Thiorhodovibrio frisius: one gene and its partner. The protein of the gene in region 1 interacts with the protein of each later gene in a pairwise test. Links are inferred from orthologs where the notes say so. Each region holds a gene or a part of one and is shown on either strand. Other genes may lie near its edges.

Evidence for each region.
Region 2: the proteins of aceE (region 1) and nth interact in binary tests that used the Escherichia coli proteins (3 or more experiments, as listed by UniProt). The link is inferred for Thiorhodovibrio frisius from one-to-one orthologs.

What each region holds. Positions count from the first base shown.
Region 1 is NZ_CP121471.1:1,298,557-1,307,008, reverse strand. The notes cover bases 4,884-8,058. They hold aceE (pyruvate dehydrogenase (acetyl-transferring), homodimeric type), read left to right. Parts: upstream 4,884-5,209; coding sequence 5,210-7,858; downstream 7,859-8,058. Other genes in these bases: Thiofri_RS06185 (dihydrolipoyllysine-residue acetyltransferase), read left to right, coding at 7,955-8,058. Outside these bases: Thiofri_RS06200 (PAS domain S-box protein), read right to left, coding at 1-1,418; Thiofri_RS06195 (PAS domain-containing hybrid sensor histidine kinase/response regulator), read right to left, coding at 1,475-4,855; more of Thiofri_RS06185, read left to right, coding at 8,059-8,452. UniProt on the Escherichia coli protein: Component of the pyruvate dehydrogenase (PDH) complex, that catalyzes the overall conversion of pyruvate to acetyl-CoA and CO(2).
Region 2 is NZ_CP121471.1:1,548,924-1,556,976, forward strand. Bases 2,227-5,002 are described here. They hold nth (endonuclease III), read right to left. Parts: upstream 4,072-5,002; coding sequence 3,382-4,071; downstream 2,227-3,381. Other genes in these bases: Thiofri_RS07230 (cation:proton antiporter), read right to left, coding at 2,227-3,369; lexA (transcriptional repressor LexA), read left to right, coding at 4,248-4,907; imuA (translesion DNA synthesis-associated protein ImuA), read left to right, coding at 4,911-5,002. Outside these bases: Thiofri_RS07215 (TorF family putative porin), read left to right, coding at 1-231; Thiofri_RS07220 (P-II family nitrogen regulator), read left to right, coding at 325-663; Thiofri_RS07225 (ammonium transporter), read left to right, coding at 762-1,985; more of Thiofri_RS07230, read right to left, coding at 2,080-2,226; more of imuA, read left to right, coding at 5,003-5,624; Thiofri_RS07250 (Y-family DNA polymerase), read left to right, coding at 5,680-7,257; Thiofri_RS07255 (chemotaxis protein CheB), read left to right, coding at 7,652-8,053. UniProt on the Escherichia coli protein: DNA repair enzyme that has both DNA N-glycosylase activity and AP-lyase activity. The DNA N-glycosylase activity releases various damaged pyrimidines from DNA by cleaving the N-glycosidic bond, leaving an AP (apurinic/apyrimidinic) site.

The DNA of each region.
Region 1 (8,452 bases):
GTATTCAACGCCAGGTGCGCCATGCCGAGCACGGCCGTCATGGGCGTGCGGATCTCATGGCTGATGTTGGCGAGGAACTCGGACTTGGCGCGGGTGGCCTCCTCGGCCAGGCGCTGGGCCTCCTTGAGCGCGCTGATGTCGACCATGATGCCAATGAGTCCGCCGCAGCGTCCGTCGGAGAGGGTGAAGCCAGCCACCCAGTAGAGCACATCATGCTCGCGCCCGTCGGCAAAGGGCATGCACAGCTCATGGTGGCGCAGCCCGCTCTCGGCAATCACCTGGGCATCCTCGGCCTGATAGGCGGCGCGGGTCTCATCTGGCAAATAGGGCAACTCCAGCACCGTTTTGCCGCGCATGAACTCCCGTGTGGTGCCGAAGGCTTGCTCGTAGGCGCGGTTGCAACCGATAAAACGCGCCTCGGCATCCTTGATGAAGATCGGGTTGGGGATGGTGTCGATTAGCGCTTCCTGCAGGCGTAGCTGGTCCTGCAGGGCACGCTCGGAGCGGCGCATCTCGGTCACATCGACAAAGCTCACCACCAGGGACGCGCCAAAGGCGCGCAGGGACACCAGCACCTGCTTGTGCGCACCGTCGGCGCAGGTCATGCGATATTCCCAGGGAGCCAGTTGCTGCTCGCCGGCCAGGGATGCTTGGCTAACCAGGGTCCAGTCCGCCTGCACGCGCTCGCGATAGGCGGGATCGGGGAAGACGCAGGTCCACCAGTGCGCCAGATCGGGGATCTCCGCAAGCGTCCAACCGAAGGTCTGCGTAAAGATGGGATTGAAGGCCAGAATCTCCCCGCTTGCCTGCATCTCAGCCAAGGGGATGGTCGCGGCCTCGAACAGCCCACGAAAGCGTGCCTCGCTCGCCGCCAGTTCGGTCTCGGCGCGCTTGCGCTCGGTAATGTCCTCCTTGACCGCGAAAAAGTGGGTGATCGCGCCCTGCTCATCAAGGATGGGACTGATGGCGGCATGCTCCCAGAAAATGGCGCCATCCTTGCGCTTGTTGGCCAGTTCCCCGCGCCACACCTTGCCGCCGCAGATGCGCCCCCACAGCTGACGATACTGGGCCGCGTCCTGCAAGCCGGAGTTGAGAATACTGGGATTGCGCCCGAGCACCTCGGCGAGGCTGTAGCCGGTCACGTCGCAGAAGGCGGGATTGACGTATTCAATGCGCCCCTGGGTGTCGGTGATCAGCACCGCAGCAGGGCTCTGCTCGATCACGCGCGAGAGCTTGCGCAGTTCGCGTTCGGCGTTTTTGCGCTTGGCAATCTCGGCGACCAGCTTGCGCTGCCAGATCAGAATCAGCAGCAGGCTGCCGCTCACCAATGCGGCCACCAAGGCGAGCGACCACAGGGAACTCCAGTCGAGCAGTTGCGCCAGCCAGTCAGACTGTGCTACTTCAGGAGCACTATTCACGATGTCCTTCCGTGCCTGTGATTCGATCCGACCCGACCCGCACCGCGCCGAAACATCTAAGGCGCGAGCAAATGCTGTTCGTGTTGAAGAAAACGCCTGAGGAGACTTTCCTCAGCGCGCATGGCCTCGGTCAGACGTGCAGCCTTGGTGGCATCGAAGGGTTGCATCAGTTCCAGTTGCTCGGCAAGCCAGGCCATGCGCTCGAAGGCGCCGCTGGCGGCCACTCCGCGAATGCGATGAGCGACGGCGCGGATGCTCTGCTGGTCGCCCCGCTGATCGCCGCGCTCGGCGGTAAGTTGGGCGGTGAGCTGGGCAAGTTGCTCCAAGCCTTCGGTGAAGGCGCCTTGCATGATCAGCTTAAGCATCTCCTGGAGGGCATCTTCGGCACCGCCGACGCGCTCGAGTAGCGCTTCGCGGTCGAAATGGGGCAGCTCGTTGCCGGCGATGAAATTCGCTCCTGCTGGCGACGATGCTGGCGGCTGCTTTGGCGGCGCGGATGAAGCCAACTCATCTGAAGCCGACGAGGATGGAACTGGTGTAGATGGAGCTGGCGTGGATAATTGGGGCGCTGGTTGTCGCGTCAACCAGTGTTGCAGGCACTCGCGCAACTGATCGGCGGCGATGGGCTTGGTCAGGTAATCATCCATGCCCGCTTGCAGGCAGCGTTCCTTCTCGCCTTTCAGGGTGCCGGCGGTCAGGGCGATGATGGGCACTCGCCTGCCGCTTTCGCGCGCGCGGATCTGGCCGGTTGCGTCATAGCCGTTCATCCCCGGCATTTGTACGTCCATCAAGACCAGGTCCGGCGTGTTTTTAGTAAAGTGGCGCACGGCTTCTTCACCGCCACTGGCTTCCTCGATGTGCGCTCCGGGGAGCACCTCGGCGACCAGGTGTCGTGCCAGCGTGAGGTTGAGCGGATGATCGTCCACCAGCAGAATCCGCAGGTCAGACTGGGTCGTGGCGTCGGCCTTGGCTGCAATCTTGGCAGCCATGCTACCACCGGCGACGGCATCCTCACCGGCGATGCCTCTGGCATCCTCACCAGCATTCGCGGGTGCAACTCCATCCCCGCGCGCTGTCTCTGTTCCAGCCAGCGCACCGCCTTGCTTTAACTCCACCAGGGCATTGTAGAGTTGGCGGCTGTCGATCGGCTTGTTGGCCATTTTATGGATGCCAAGCAGGTCCGCTTGTGCGCGCAGTTGGACGTCTTCAACCAGGCTGTGCAACAACATGATGCGCAGCGACTCGGGGCCAAGATTCAGCTGCTGGCGAATCTTACCGATCACCTCAAGCCCGTCCATGAAAGGCATCTGGTAGTCGACGATGGCGATGTCGACAGCCTGCTGCTGCAAGAAGGACAGCGCGGCCAGTCCGTTGTCCACCGTCGTGCAGGGCACGCCGACCAGCTCGAGCATGTCTTGGATAATCTTGCCGTTGTTCAGATTGTCATCGATCACTAGCACATGCTCGATGGCATCGAGTACGGCCTGATCAGCCAGTTGGTCAAAGGCCCGACCGCCTTCGCTCGGCAGGCACACGCGAAACGAGAAGGTGCTGCCCTGACCCGGCTCGCTGTCAAGCTCAAGCCGGCTGCCCATCAAATGCAGCAGGCGGTTGGAAATCGACAAGCCCAGTCCGGTGCCGCCGAACTTGCGTGTGGTCGAGGCGTCTTCCTGGGTGAAGGCGTCAAAAATGCGTTCCTGCTGATCGAGTGCAATCCCGCACCCAGTGTCGCTGATGGCAAAGCCCAGTTCGCTGATGCCGGGTGTCTGCGTGGGTTCTGCGCTGATGTCGATGCGGATGTGGCCGGCCTCAGTAAACTTAATAGCGTTACTAATCAGGTTGATCAGCACCTGACGCAGCCGGATGGGATCGGCGTGGATGACTTGGGGCACCTCCGAGGCGATGTGCAACAGCAGTTCCAGCCCCTTCTCGTTGGTCTTGTAGCGCACCACATCGATGATCTGGCGCGTCAGTTCATCGAGGTCAACCTGCTCCGGCGACAGCTCGAGCTTGCCCGCCTCGATCTTGGAGAAATCCAAAATGTCGTTTAGCAGATCGAGCAGCGATTTGGCCGACTGATTCACGTAGCCGACATAATTGCGCTGAGTTTCACTCAGCTCCGACTGGCGCAGCAGATCGCTAAAGCCAATCACGCTATTGAGCGGGGTGCGGATCTCGTGGCTCATGTTGGCGAGGAATTCCGACTTGGACCGATTGGCAGCATCCGCTTCTGCCCGCGCCTGTTCGAGCGCTTCGCGAATCTTCTTGGCCTCGTCGATGTCCTGAAGGGTGCCGAACAGCCGCTTGCAGCGCCCCTTGTCGAATTCAGCATTGCCGATGGCGCGCACCCACAAGACCTTGCCGCTGGCAGTGATGATCTGCACTTCCAGATCATAGGGAGTGCCGTCCTCAATGGCTTGCGTAATCACCTGCTGGAGTTTCGCGCCGGTCTCTGGCGTGTAGAAGGCAATCGCCCGCTCGTAAGTGGGTTCGAAGTCCGGCGGAACCTCGTGGATTTCGCGGATGGAGTCGGTCCATTCGAGCTTTCCACTGACCAGGTCATATTCCCAGCCGCCCACGCGCGCGACCCGACTGGTCTGATTGAGGAAGGCATGGGCGCGCTTGAGCTGACGCTCCGCCTCGCGACGCGCGCTGATGTCGGTGATATTGGCAAAGTAATGTGTGACCTGCCCCGTGGCATCGCACAGCGAGCCGGTTGAAAGATGCACGGGGAACCGCTCGCCGTTCTTGCGCTTGAACACCAGCTCGAAATCGCCGGATTCACCACTCAGCGTTTTTTGCATCGCCTGAGTGATGGCTTCGCACTCTTCTTCCGGCCAGCAAGGGAAGGGCGGTTGCCAGCCGAGTTGCTCCTCCTCGCTGAACCCGGTCATCCTGCACAGCGCTTTGTTGGCGACCTGCTGCCGCCCCTGCGTGTCCACGACCGAGAAGCCATCGGCCATGTTGGCGAGCAGTTGCTCGGAGAATCGCTGGCTTTGTTCAAGCGCCAAACGGGCTGCACCCTGCTCGGTGACATCCTGCACCGTGCCCAGAGCACGCATATTCCGGCCATCGACAGGCGGCAGCGCGCGGCCGCGGGAGCGATGCACCCGCTCATCCCCATTCGGCAGCAGAACGCGGTATTCCTCGTCCAGCTCGACGCCATGTGTCAGCAGTGCTTCATAAGCCGTCGCCACCCGCGCCCGGTCATCGGGGTGGACCATCTCCAGCGCCTGGTGAAATTTCAGGTCCCCAGACGTGCCGCGTTCCTCGGCTGTGAGCAGATGTTGGTCCCAGGTGATGGTTCGCTCGGGCAGCGCGATACTCCAGACTCCGATCTGGCTGGCCGCGAGCACCGCCTCAAGCTTGGCGGTTTTCTCTTCAAGCTGGGCCAGGTTGTCTTTGAGCGGCTGCGGGGTTTCTTGCTCGTTAGTCATCGTCTTGGGAAGGCCATTCACGGTCAGGAGGGGAGTGCGGAAAATTGCGATTTCAGGTCAAAGCCCACACACTGCAAATCCATTATTAGGACACATCGAGTCAGACCCAATCAAGAAGTCGGATTGGCCGCGTTATGAAATCCGCTGACTCAATCGTGCCAGCAATTGTTCGGCACAACCAAAATCCTGAGATCACAAAACGCAACTCGCCCTTGTTTTCTCGGGCTCGAGCAACCCGGACAATTTGCCAATCTGCCACGCCTAGGGTAATTTGGCGCGTATTTTGCGCCCCGCGACTGGGACGGTTCATGTCTCGCGCCCGACATCCTGACTCAGACATTCCTTAAGACTGCCATGTCCAACAAGCCCGATATCGACCCTCAGGAAACCCAAGAATGGCTCGAAGCCCTGGATGCCGTCTTGGAGAACGAGGGGGTTGAGCGCGCGCACTATCTGCTCGAACGCCTGATCGACAAGGCGCGCCGCTCCGGTGCGCATCTGCCGTTCAGCGCCAATACGGCCTATGTGAATACCATCCCGGTCACCCAGCAGGAGCGTTTCCCCGGTGATCGCGCCATTGAACGGCGCATCCGCTCCTTCGTGCGCTGGAACGCCATGGCCATGGTGGTGCAGGCCAATCGGCTGTCAACCGAACTCGGCGGGCATATTTCCTCCTTTGCCTCCAGCGCCACGCTCTACGATGTTGGCTTCAATCACTTCTTCCGCGCCGCGAGCAAGGATCATGGCGGAGATCTGGTTTTCATCCAGGGCCACTCGGCGCCCGGTATCTACGCGCGCGCTTTTCTGGAAGGACGCATCAGCGAGGAGCAACTGTACAATTTCCGCCAAGAGGTCGATGGCAACGGCCTGTCGTCTTATCCGCATCCCTGGCTAATGCCGGGCTTCTGGCAGTTCCCGACCGTCTCCATGGGCTTAGGCCCCATTATGGCCATCTATCAGGCGCGCTTCATGCGCTATCTGAGTGATCGTGGCGTACTCAACACCGAGGGACGCAAGGTATGGGCCTTTCTGGGCGACGGCGAGATGGACGAGCCGGAATCCCTGGGCGCCATTTCGCTGGCAGCGCGCGAGCGGCTCGACAACCTGGTCTTTGTGGTCAACTGCAATCTGCAACGGCTCGATGGGCCGGTACGCGGCAATGGCAAAATCATCCAGGAGTTGGAAGCGGTCTTTCGCGGTGCCGGCTGGAATGTCGTCAAGGTGCTCTGGGGCAGTTACTGGGACCCGCTCTTTACCCGCGACAAGCAGGGGCTGCTGGTCAAGCGCATGGAGGAATGCGTCGATGGCGACTACCAGGCTTACAAGGCCAAGGGCGGCGCCTATACCCGCGAGCACTTCTTCGGCAAGTATCCAGAGTTGGCCGACTTGGTCGCCAACCTGACCGATGACGACATCTGGCGGCTGAATCGCGGTGGCCATGATCCGGTGAAGATTTTCGCCGCCTATCAGGAGGCGCTGCGCACTGAAGGCCAGCCGACAGTGATTCTGGCCAAGACCGTTAAAGGTTATGGCATGGGCGTGGCTGGCGAGGGGATGAATATCACCCACTCGCAGAAGAAAATGGGTGAGACCCACCTCAAGGCCTTCCGCGACCGCTTTAATATCCCGATCTCTGACGATCAGATCGGTGCCGCGCCCTTCTACAAGCCACCACCGGACAGCCCCGAGATCCGCTATCTGCACGAGCGTCGCGAAGCCCTCGGTGGCCCGCTGCCGGTGCGTCAGGACAAGTCCGAACGCCTTGAGGTGCCAAGGCTTCAGAGCTTCTCCGCGCTCTTGGAAAGCAGCGGCGAGCGCGAGTTGTCCACCACCATGGCGTTAGTGCGGATGCTCTCCAGCCTGGTGCGCGACAAGACCATTGGCAAGTTTATCGTCCCCATTGTGCCGGACGAGGCGCGTACCTTCGGCATGGAGGGCATGTTCCGTCAGCTCGGCATTTATTCCCACGTGGGGCAGCTCTACGAGCCGGTCGATTCCGACCAGGTGATGTACTACCGCGAGGAGAAAAACGGCCAGATCCTGCAAGAGGGCATCAACGAGGCCGGTGCCATGTCCTCCTGGATTGCCGCCGCCACCGCCTACGCCAACCATGGCCAGGCGATGATTCCTTTCTATATCTATTACTCCATGTTCGGCTTCCAGCGCGTGGGAGATCTGATCTGGGCCTCGGGCGACATGCAGGCGCGCGGCTTTCTAATCGGCGGCACGGCAGGCCGGACAACCCTGGCCGGCGAGGGCTTGCAGCATCAGGACGGCCACAGCCATCTCGCCGCCGCGACCATCCCCAACTGCGTCAGCTATGATCCGGCCTACGCTTATGAGCTGGCAGTGATCGTGCAGGACGGCCTGCGCCGGATGTATCAGGAGAAGGAAAACGTCTTCTACTACATCACAGTGATGAACGAGAACTACCCGCAGCCGGCGCTGCCCGAGGGTGCCGAAGAGGGCATCAAGCGCGGGCTTTATCCGGTGCGGGAGACGGCTGATGCCCAAGTGCAGTTGCTGGGTTCCGGCACCATCCTGCGCGAGGTGCTGGCAGCGGCTGAGCTGCTGGAGAAAGACTTTGGCCTGACCTCCCAGGTGTGGAGCACCACCAGCTTCAACGAGCTGCGTCGCGATGGCCTGGACTGCGAGCGCTGGAACCGCTTGCACCCTGAGGATGCGCCGCGTCAGAGCTTTGTCGAACAGCAACTCGGCACCACCACCGGCCCCATCGTCGCCGCTACCGATTACATGCGCGCCTATGCCGATCAGATTCGCCCCTATCTGACCCGGCGCTATGTAACACTGGGCACCGACGGCTTCGGGCGCAGTGACATGCGCGCGCAATTGCGCAAGTTCTTCGAGGTGAACCGCTGGTACATCGCCGTCGCAGCCCTGAGCGCGCTCGCCGCCGAGGGGACCATCGACAAAGCGCGGGTCAGCGAGGCGATCACCAAATATCGCATTGATCCCGACAAGCCGAACCCGGTCACTCAGTGACCAGCACCCGGCACGCCCGTCAAGGCGGATTGATTCGCCTTGACGGGCGGCCAACTCAAGAATTAACCCAGGATTGACAGCCAGGAGACGCCAGCCTTGGCCACGCTAGAAGACGTTCTGCTTCCCGATATCGGCGATTTCAGCGATGTCGAAATTATCGAGATCCTGGTCGCCCCGGGTGATCGCATCGCGCCCGAGCAGTCGCTGCTGACACTCGAAAGCGACAAGGCCAGTATTGAAATCCCCTCCCCGCTTGGCGGCGAGGTGAAAGAGGTGTTGGTCTCCGTCGGGGAGCGGATCAGCCAGGGCAAGCTGCTGATGCGCGTTGCCACTGGCAGCGCCGGAGCCAGCGCAGAAAGCGGCGCTGCAAGCAACTCGGGGGGTGACCAGGCCGAGTCGACACCCAAACCAGAAACGGCACCAGCGCCATCATCCCCCTCGGTGCCCTCCTCGGCGCAGCCCCGCACACCCGAGCCCGCGCCCTCAGCTCAGCCGTCTGCCAATCAACCCCCGACACGCGCCCCCGGCGAGGCCGAACGGCGCAAGGCACCCATACTGCCGCGCCCGGAAGACATGGCCGCCATCGCCCATGGC
Region 2 (8,053 bases), 250 kb from region 1 along the record:
TTCGGCGTTTTCGGCGGTTACTATGACTTTGATAATGACCGCTATTTCTACGCCGACAGTAATGGTGTCGCAAAAAAAGCCTCCTACGATTACTGGCATTGGGGGGCGACCGTCAGCAAAGAGGCGGGCGACTTTGGGACCTTTAGCTTCACTTATGAACAAGTGGATGCCGATGGCGACTACTATGACGAAGATGCCCAAGTCTGGGTCGGTTGGAACAAAACGTTCTAAGTCGTCCGAGTATCCTGACGTTCCGACAGGCTAATTGCGCGGGGACCGTCAATGGCGGTTACCCGCACTTAATACACTTAGGGAGCTTATGCAATGAAGCTGATCACAGCAGTGATTAAACCATTCAAGCTCGATGATGTGCGGGAGGCGCTGGCCGATATCGGCGTGTCTGGCATCACTGTCATCGAGGTTAAGGGTTTCGGGCGGCAGAAAGGCCACACCGAACTGTATCGCGGTGCCGAGTATGTCGTCGACTTTCTGCCCAAAATTAAGGTGGAAATTGCTGTCGACGATGGTCTGGTTGAGCAGGTGATTGAAGCTGTCACCAATGCAGCCCGTACCGGCAAGATCGGCGACGGCAAGATTTTCGTCTTCGACGTCGGTCAGGTCATCCGCATCCGTACCGGCGAGACCGGTCCCGACGCGCTTTAAGCGACTTTTGCAGGAGGAACCTCATAGTGGAAGAACCAACGATACAGCTCGCCTACGCGCTGGATACCTTTTACTTTCTCGTCTCCGGTGCTCTTGTCATGTGGATGGCCGCCGGTTTTGCGATGCTCGAGGCGGGGCTGGTCCGCGCCAAGAATACCGCTGAAATTCTTACCAAGAACGTCGCGCTCTTTGCCATCAGCTGCATCATGTACATGTTGATTGGTTACGGCATCATGTATCCGGCGGGTGGTAACGGCGTTATCCCAAGCATCAACTGGTCGTTCATGTTCATGAACGCGACGGACGACAATACGCTCAAAGCGATCACCGAGGCTATTGCCGCGAAGGCAGCCAACCCAGAAGAAGCCCCTGACCCGTCCTACTACTCGGGTCTTTCCGACTTCTTTTTTCAGGTGGTCTTTGTCGCCACCGCCATGTCGATTGTCTCCGGTGCCGTGGCCGAGCGTATGAAGCTTTGGGCTTTCTTGGCCTTCGCCGTCATCATGACCGGCTTTATCTATCCAATGCAGGGTTACTGGAAGTGGGGCGGTGGCTGGCTCGACGGCATCGGCTTTAACGACTTTGCCGGATCGGGTATCGTCCATCTGTGCGGTGCCTCTGCGGCTCTGGCCGGTGTGATTCTGCTCGGCGCGCGTAAAGGCAAGTACGGCAAGGACGGCAGCATCAACGCCATTCCTGGCTCCAATCTGCCGCTGGCAACCCTGGGTACCTTTATTCTGTGGCTGGGCTGGTTCGGCTTTAACGGTGGTTCGGAACTCAAGATTTCCGACATCGGCGAGGCCAACGCGGTGGCTGCCGTCTTCGTCAACACCAACATGGCCGCAGCTGGTGGTCTGGTTCTGGCGTTGATCACCGCTCGTATCATGTTCGGCAAGGCCGATCTCACCATGGCACTGAACGGCGCTTTGGCCGGTTTGGTCGCTATTACCGCCGAGCCACTGACCCCGAGCCCGATCGCGGCAACCCTGATCGGCGGCCTCGGCGGCGTGATTGTGGTCTTCGCCATCGTCACCATGGATAAGCTGCGCATCGATGACCCGGTCGGTGCCATCTCAGTGCATGGTGTTGTCGGCATGTGGGGTCTGATCGCTGTGCCGCTGACTAATGGCGACGCATCCTTTGTTGCTCAGTTCATTGGTCTCTTCACCATTCTGGCATGGGTCTTTGCCGCATCTCTTCTGACGTGGTTCCTGATCAAGCTGGCCATGGGCCTGCGTGTCAGCGAGGAGGAAGAGTACGAGGGCGTCGATATTGGCGAATGTGGCCTGGAAGCCTATCCGGAGTTTGTCAAGGCAGGTTAGTGATGATGCGATAGCATCTCATCATCCTTGCAACGGGGCCTGCGGGCCCCGTTTTTTTTTGGCTATGCACCGCGCTGGTGCAACCGTCAGTGTGTCACTCAGGTTCAGGTGCCCTGTCCTCCGGTTCGGCGGCCCCGAACTCGCGGTTCGCGCTTTGATTGAATGCGCGAATCACGGGTGCCAGCGTCAGCCCCTGGACCATGATCGAGAACACCACAATCATATAGGTGACGGTCAGGATCAAGTCGCGGGTGGCGCCGGGTGGCAGGGACAATGCCAGGGCGACCGAGATACCGCCGCGAATTCCGCCCCAGGTCAGCACCGCCACGGTACCGGGTGAGACATTGCGAAAACCGCGATAAAGTCCCAGCGGCACGCCGATGCTTAGCGCCCGGGCGAGCAGCACCAGCGGAATGAGTAGCGCGCCAGCGAGGAGAAAACTCTCTTTAATCGTTAGTGCCAGTACCTCGAGTCCGATCAGCACGAACAGTACAGCGTTTAGCGATTCATCCACCAGCTCCCAGAAGGAATCCAGGTGCTCGCGCGTTTTGTTTGACATGGCGCCGCCGAGTCCCTGGTTACCGATCATCAAGCCGGCGACCACCACGGCAATGGGGGCGGATAAATGCACATGCTCGGCAATCGCGTAGCCTCCACTCGCCACGGCGAGCGTAATCAACACCTCAGCCTGATAATTGTCGATGCGTCTAAGCATTTCGAGCGCAATCTGACCAACGATGAGCCCGAAGATGGCACCGCCGATGGCCTCCTGTGCAAACAGGACCAGCACATGATCGAGACTGATGTGCTGACCGTCGATGGCTATGTCGAATAGCACCATGAAGAGCACCACCGCGACGCCATCATTGAACAGAGACTCTCCGGTGATCTTGGTCGCCAGACTTTTGGGCGCGCCGGCGCTTTTGAGTATTCCCAGTACGGCAATCGGGTCGGTTGGTGAAATAAGGGCACCGAATAGCAGACAATAAATATAGGGAATATCGAAGCCCAGCAGCAGAAAGACCAGATAGACCGCAAGGCTAATGATCAGGCTAGCGAGAAAAACGCCAATTGTGGTGAGGGCCGCAATGGTGTTGCGGTGTTCTGCCAGATCATGAATGTTGACATGCAAGGCTCCGGCAAACAGCAGAAAGCTCAGCATGCCGTGCAAAACGGTGGCATTGAAGTCGACGCTTGCCACCAGTTCGCGGGCGTCCAGGGCGATATACTCGCTCAGTGGCAATGGCAGTAGCAGGACCAGCGACATCGCCAGCGCCATCATCATCAAACCGATTGCCGTTGGCAGTTTAAGAAAGCGGGTATTGAGCCAGCTAAAAACCGCCGACAAGGAAATCAATACTGCGATGACATCAAAAAGATCCATACTTCAGGTCCTCTAAAGTGTCTGGTGAGGTGGCTGGTCGCCGGAGTCTTTCACCAGGGATGGGGCTGTGGGTGAAGCGCGATCAGGGAATTCACATAAATCCGCGATGCAACAATCCGTGCAGCGCGGGCGGCGGGCCGTGCAGCTGTAGCGACCGTGTAGGATGAGCCAGTGGTGGGCGTCTTTGAGGAATTCTTGCGGGACTAAGCGCAGCAGTTGCTTTTCGACCGCGAGCGGCGTTTTGCCTGGGGCGAGGCGGGTGCGGTTGGCAACACGAAAAATATGGGTATCGACGGCGATGGTCGGCTCGCCGAAGGCAGTGTTCAGGATGACATTGGCGGTCTTGCGCCCGACACCGGGCAGGGCTTCGAGTGCAGCGCGCTCGCGCGGGACTTGGCCCTGGTGGTGTTCAAGCAACAGGGCGCAAGTTTTGAGGATATTCCGAGTCTTGGTGTTGAACAGGCCAATGGTGCGGATGTGTTCGCTCAAGCCTGCCTCGCCGAGCGCGAACATGGCACGGGGTGTGTTGGCGATGGCAAAGAGCGTCTCGGTGGCCTTGTTGACGCTTTTGTCCGTGGCCTGGGCGGATAGGATCACGGCGATCAGCAGCTCGAACGGAGAGGCATAGCGCAGCTCCGTGGTGGGGTGCGGATTCGCGGCGCGCAGACGGGTGAAAATCTCGGTGCGTTTGGCTCTGTTCATGTTGGCGGTAAAGGATAGCCCAAACAGACAGGGTTGTTGGTGGCTTTAGGGCTTTTCAGGCAGGCTTTTTCGGGATGGGCCAGGCGCTGGGGCCTTGCGGCTTGCGAGATGGTCAGGACTGTCTAAAATAACAGTATTCTGATCTTCATTGATCCTAACCCACTCTGGAGTCGCCCGTGGCAGAGCCCACCTTGACTGACCGCCAGCGGGAAATTCTGGCGTTGATTCGCCGCTATGTGCTGGAGACCGGTTATCCGCCGACGCGCGCGGAGATTGCCGCCGCCTGCGGTTTCCGCTCGGTCAATGCAGCCGTAGACCACCTTAAGGCGCTGGCCCGTCGCGGGGTGATTGAGCTTAAACCGGGCGCGTCGCGCGGCATCCGGCTGCTTGATTCGCCCGCGCCCGCCTCAGCCCCTCCCGCGGCTGGCACTCTGCCGCTGGTCGGGCGAGTGGCCGCAGGGCGCCCCCTGCTGGCGCTCGAGCATATCGAGGACTATTACCCAATTGACCCCGCCCTGTTTCACCCGCGTGCGGATTATCTGCTGCGGGTCAGTGGCGCGAGCATGCGCGATGCCGGCATTTTCGATGGCGATCTGCTCGCGGTGCGGCGCACGGCAGAGGCGTGCAATGGGCAGATTCTCATCGTGCGTGTCGATGATGAAGTCACGGTCAAGCGTTTCCAGCAATCCGACGATGCACCTCATCGCGTGCGCCTGTTGCCCGCAAACCCGGAGTTTGACCCCATCGATATCGACTTGCGCGCGCAGGAATTGGCGGTCGAAGGTCTGGCTGTTGGCGTGCTGCGCCGGCAACTGGCGACATCTTTGGGGGGCTGATCCTTGGCACTGGCAACGGCAAGCACCCCGGAGCCGATGGATGTCGTCGCGGCAGCGGGATTGGCACCGGTATCGGCACCAGGACTGTCACCGGGACCAGTATCACCTCCTGTACCCAGGGCGCTGTTAGAGGAACTACTCGCTGAGCGCGGCGACCTGTGGCGTGGCAAGGGAGAGACGGCTTGTGCCGAGCCTGGGCTGGCGAGCGGTTTCGCAGCCCTGGATCGGGCGTTGGTCGGCGGCGGCTGGCCCAACGCCGGTCTGTGCGAGATTCTGACCGACAGTCCCGGTCCGGGCCTGGCGTTGATTTTGCCTGCACTGGCGCGGCTTGGCCGGCAGCGCCCCTGGATACTCATGGCTGCGCCGCCGCTGCTGCCCTATGCGCCGGCGCTGGCGGCCCGTGGCCTGGAGCCGGGTCGATTGCTGGTTGTCACCTGCCAGCCGGTGTTGTGGGTCATGGAACAGGCGCTGCAGGCTGGTAGTTGTGCCGCCGTCATTGGCTGGATCGAGCGCGGTACGATGGCGGACCTGCGGCGTTTGCAGCTGGCATCGGTGCAAACGCGCACCCCTGCCTTTGTGTTTCGCCCGCCAGCCGTGGCGACTCAGCCATCGCCCGCCGGTCTGCGCCTGCAACTCGGTGCCATGACGCCCAATCAACTCGAGCTCAGGCTGCTCAAACAGCGCGGTCGTTCAGCGACGGTCAAGCTGCGGTTCTAAGGCTCATGGTCCCGCTCACCACCAGCACTGAAGCGGCTGCTTCACGCTAATTGGCATGCTCCCATCCTGTTGGTTGGCGGTGTCTTTCCCGGCGCTCCCGCTCGAAGTCTATCAGCGCGCCTGGGGTGAGCAGCGACCCCTTGCCATTACGGATGGGGCGCGGGTCATCGCCTGCAATCCGGCGGCACGGGCGGTGGGCGTGCGCGCAGGGCTCGCGCGTTTGGCGGCGCTTGCGCTGAGTGCTGAGTTATGCACACGTCCACGCCGCCCGGCGCTGGAGCGGGCCGCGCTTGAGCGTCTCGCCGCCTGGGCGCTGGCGTTTAGCGATCAGGTCAGTGTGGCGCCACCTCGGGCGTTGGTTCTCGAGGCAGGGCGCAGTCTGAAGCTCTTTGGCGGTGCCCAAGCCTTCTATCGCGCTGTGGTTGAGGCAGCCGCAGCTCTCGGCTATCAAGCACAGGTCTGCATGGCGCCGACGCCCGGGGGTGCTCTGCTGCTGGCGGCCTGGGGCTGCGAGGAAATCCTTGTCCGCCCCGAGGATCTGCGCCGGCGGCTGGCTGCACTGCCACCGCTGGCGCTGGGTTTGAATGCGCGCGCCCAAGCCGACTGCCAGCGCATGGGCCTAGGCTGCATTGGCGATCTGCTGGCATTGCCGCGCGCCGGTCTGGCCCTGCGTTTTGGCACCGCGCTGGTGGACAGGCTCGAAGCTGTGCTGGGCGAAAAGCCTGATCCGCGACTGCCGTTTGTCCCGCCGGATCGCTTTCATGGCGAGCTGGAATTGCCGGTTGAGATACAGGAGACGGACGCGCTCATCTTTGCCTGCCGGCGGCTGCTGGCGGAGCTTTGCCGTTTGTTGCAGGCGCGCCAGGCGGTGGTGTCGATGCTCTACTGGACCTGGCTTCATGCCGAGGGGCAGAGCACGGCGCTGCGCCTCGGCAGCGCCAGACCCGAGGCCGACCTAGAGTCCTGGACGTGGTTGCTGCGCGCGCGTCTGGCCGCTGCGCCGGTGGTGGCGCCGGTGCGGGCGATTGTGCTCGCGAGCGATCCTTTTCAGATGATCACCCTGCACACTGGCGATTTGTTTGCGCACCATGAAGGGAGCCGTCACTATGGGGCTGATCTGCTCGATCGGCTGCGCGCACGTCTTGGCGAGGAGGCGGTTAAGACCTTGGCGCTGGTGGACGATCACCGCCCCGAGCGGGCCTGGCGCTGGATGAAACCAAGTTCGCCCCCGGGCGATGATGACCGGCCCGGGGGGCAGCCCGCTGACCTCCAGCCAATTTCAGGACGCGGGCGCGATGAGCGGCCGCTGTGGCTGTTGCAGCAACCGCTGCGTCTGCGCTTGCGCGACGGGTGTCTGTGGTTGGCCGACTCTGCCGCAGCGGCGATGCTGCCCGGGTTGGCGCGGGCGCAGCCGCTCAGATTCAGTGGTGGGCGTGAACGCATTGAAACCGGCTGGTGGGATGCGCATCCGGTGGCGCGAGATTACTTCAGCGTGCAGGCGGCAAACGGAGAAAGATTCTGGGTCTATCGCCGCCTGGCCGGGGATAGTACGCCGGGTCATGGCAGGCCGGCGCAGGCCCCTGGTGGCGAGGTGCATGCAGGCTGGTATCTGCATGGCGCTTTCGGGTTGTGAACTCAAAAAAAATCGATGCCTTGCGGTGACAAGTCCGCCGCTTTGCATGGTCGGACCGCGCCCTTTTCGATAGCAAGCCGCTGATGGCACGAGTATGATGTTGGGCCAATTCGCTCAATAAAGCGGCCGATGAGCAGGCCGTCAGCCTGGCGGTTTTCTAGCGGCAGCGGTCAAGATGCTCCGGCATTGCTAACCCGCGTGCGAGATTTTCGAATGGGCGCGCAACAGCGCCAAGGCGTATAGGTTCACAAAAGCTATGTCGACTCACCAAGAGCCTGTCACCGATCAAGCTGATGATGATCAAGCTGTGACAGATCAAACTGCACCAGATCAAGCTGCACCAGATCAAACTGTAACGGACCAACCGGGTCAAGAGGACCTGGCGAGCGCCACAATGGTGCCGGATGACGAAAAAGGGCGCTACATCGTCGCCGTTGGTGCCTCGGCCGGCGGACTCGATGCGCTGGAGCGGTTCTTTCAGGCGCTGCCCGAGCGTTCCGGAGCGGCCTATGTGGTGATTCAGCACCTCTCGCCAGACCATAAGAGCATGATGGCCAATCTGTTGGCGCGTCATACGCTGATGCCGGTGGTGACGGTTGAGGACGGGATGAAGATCGAGACTGATCGGGTGCATCTGATTCCGCCGGCCAGCATGATGAGTATCGCCAACAACGAGCTGCGCCTGAGTCCCAAGAACCCCCGTGGCCTGACCCTGCCGATTGATCTGTTCTTCACCGCCCTGGGGCGGGAGTTCGGCAAATACGCTATCGGTGTGGTGCTCTCCGGCACCGGCTCG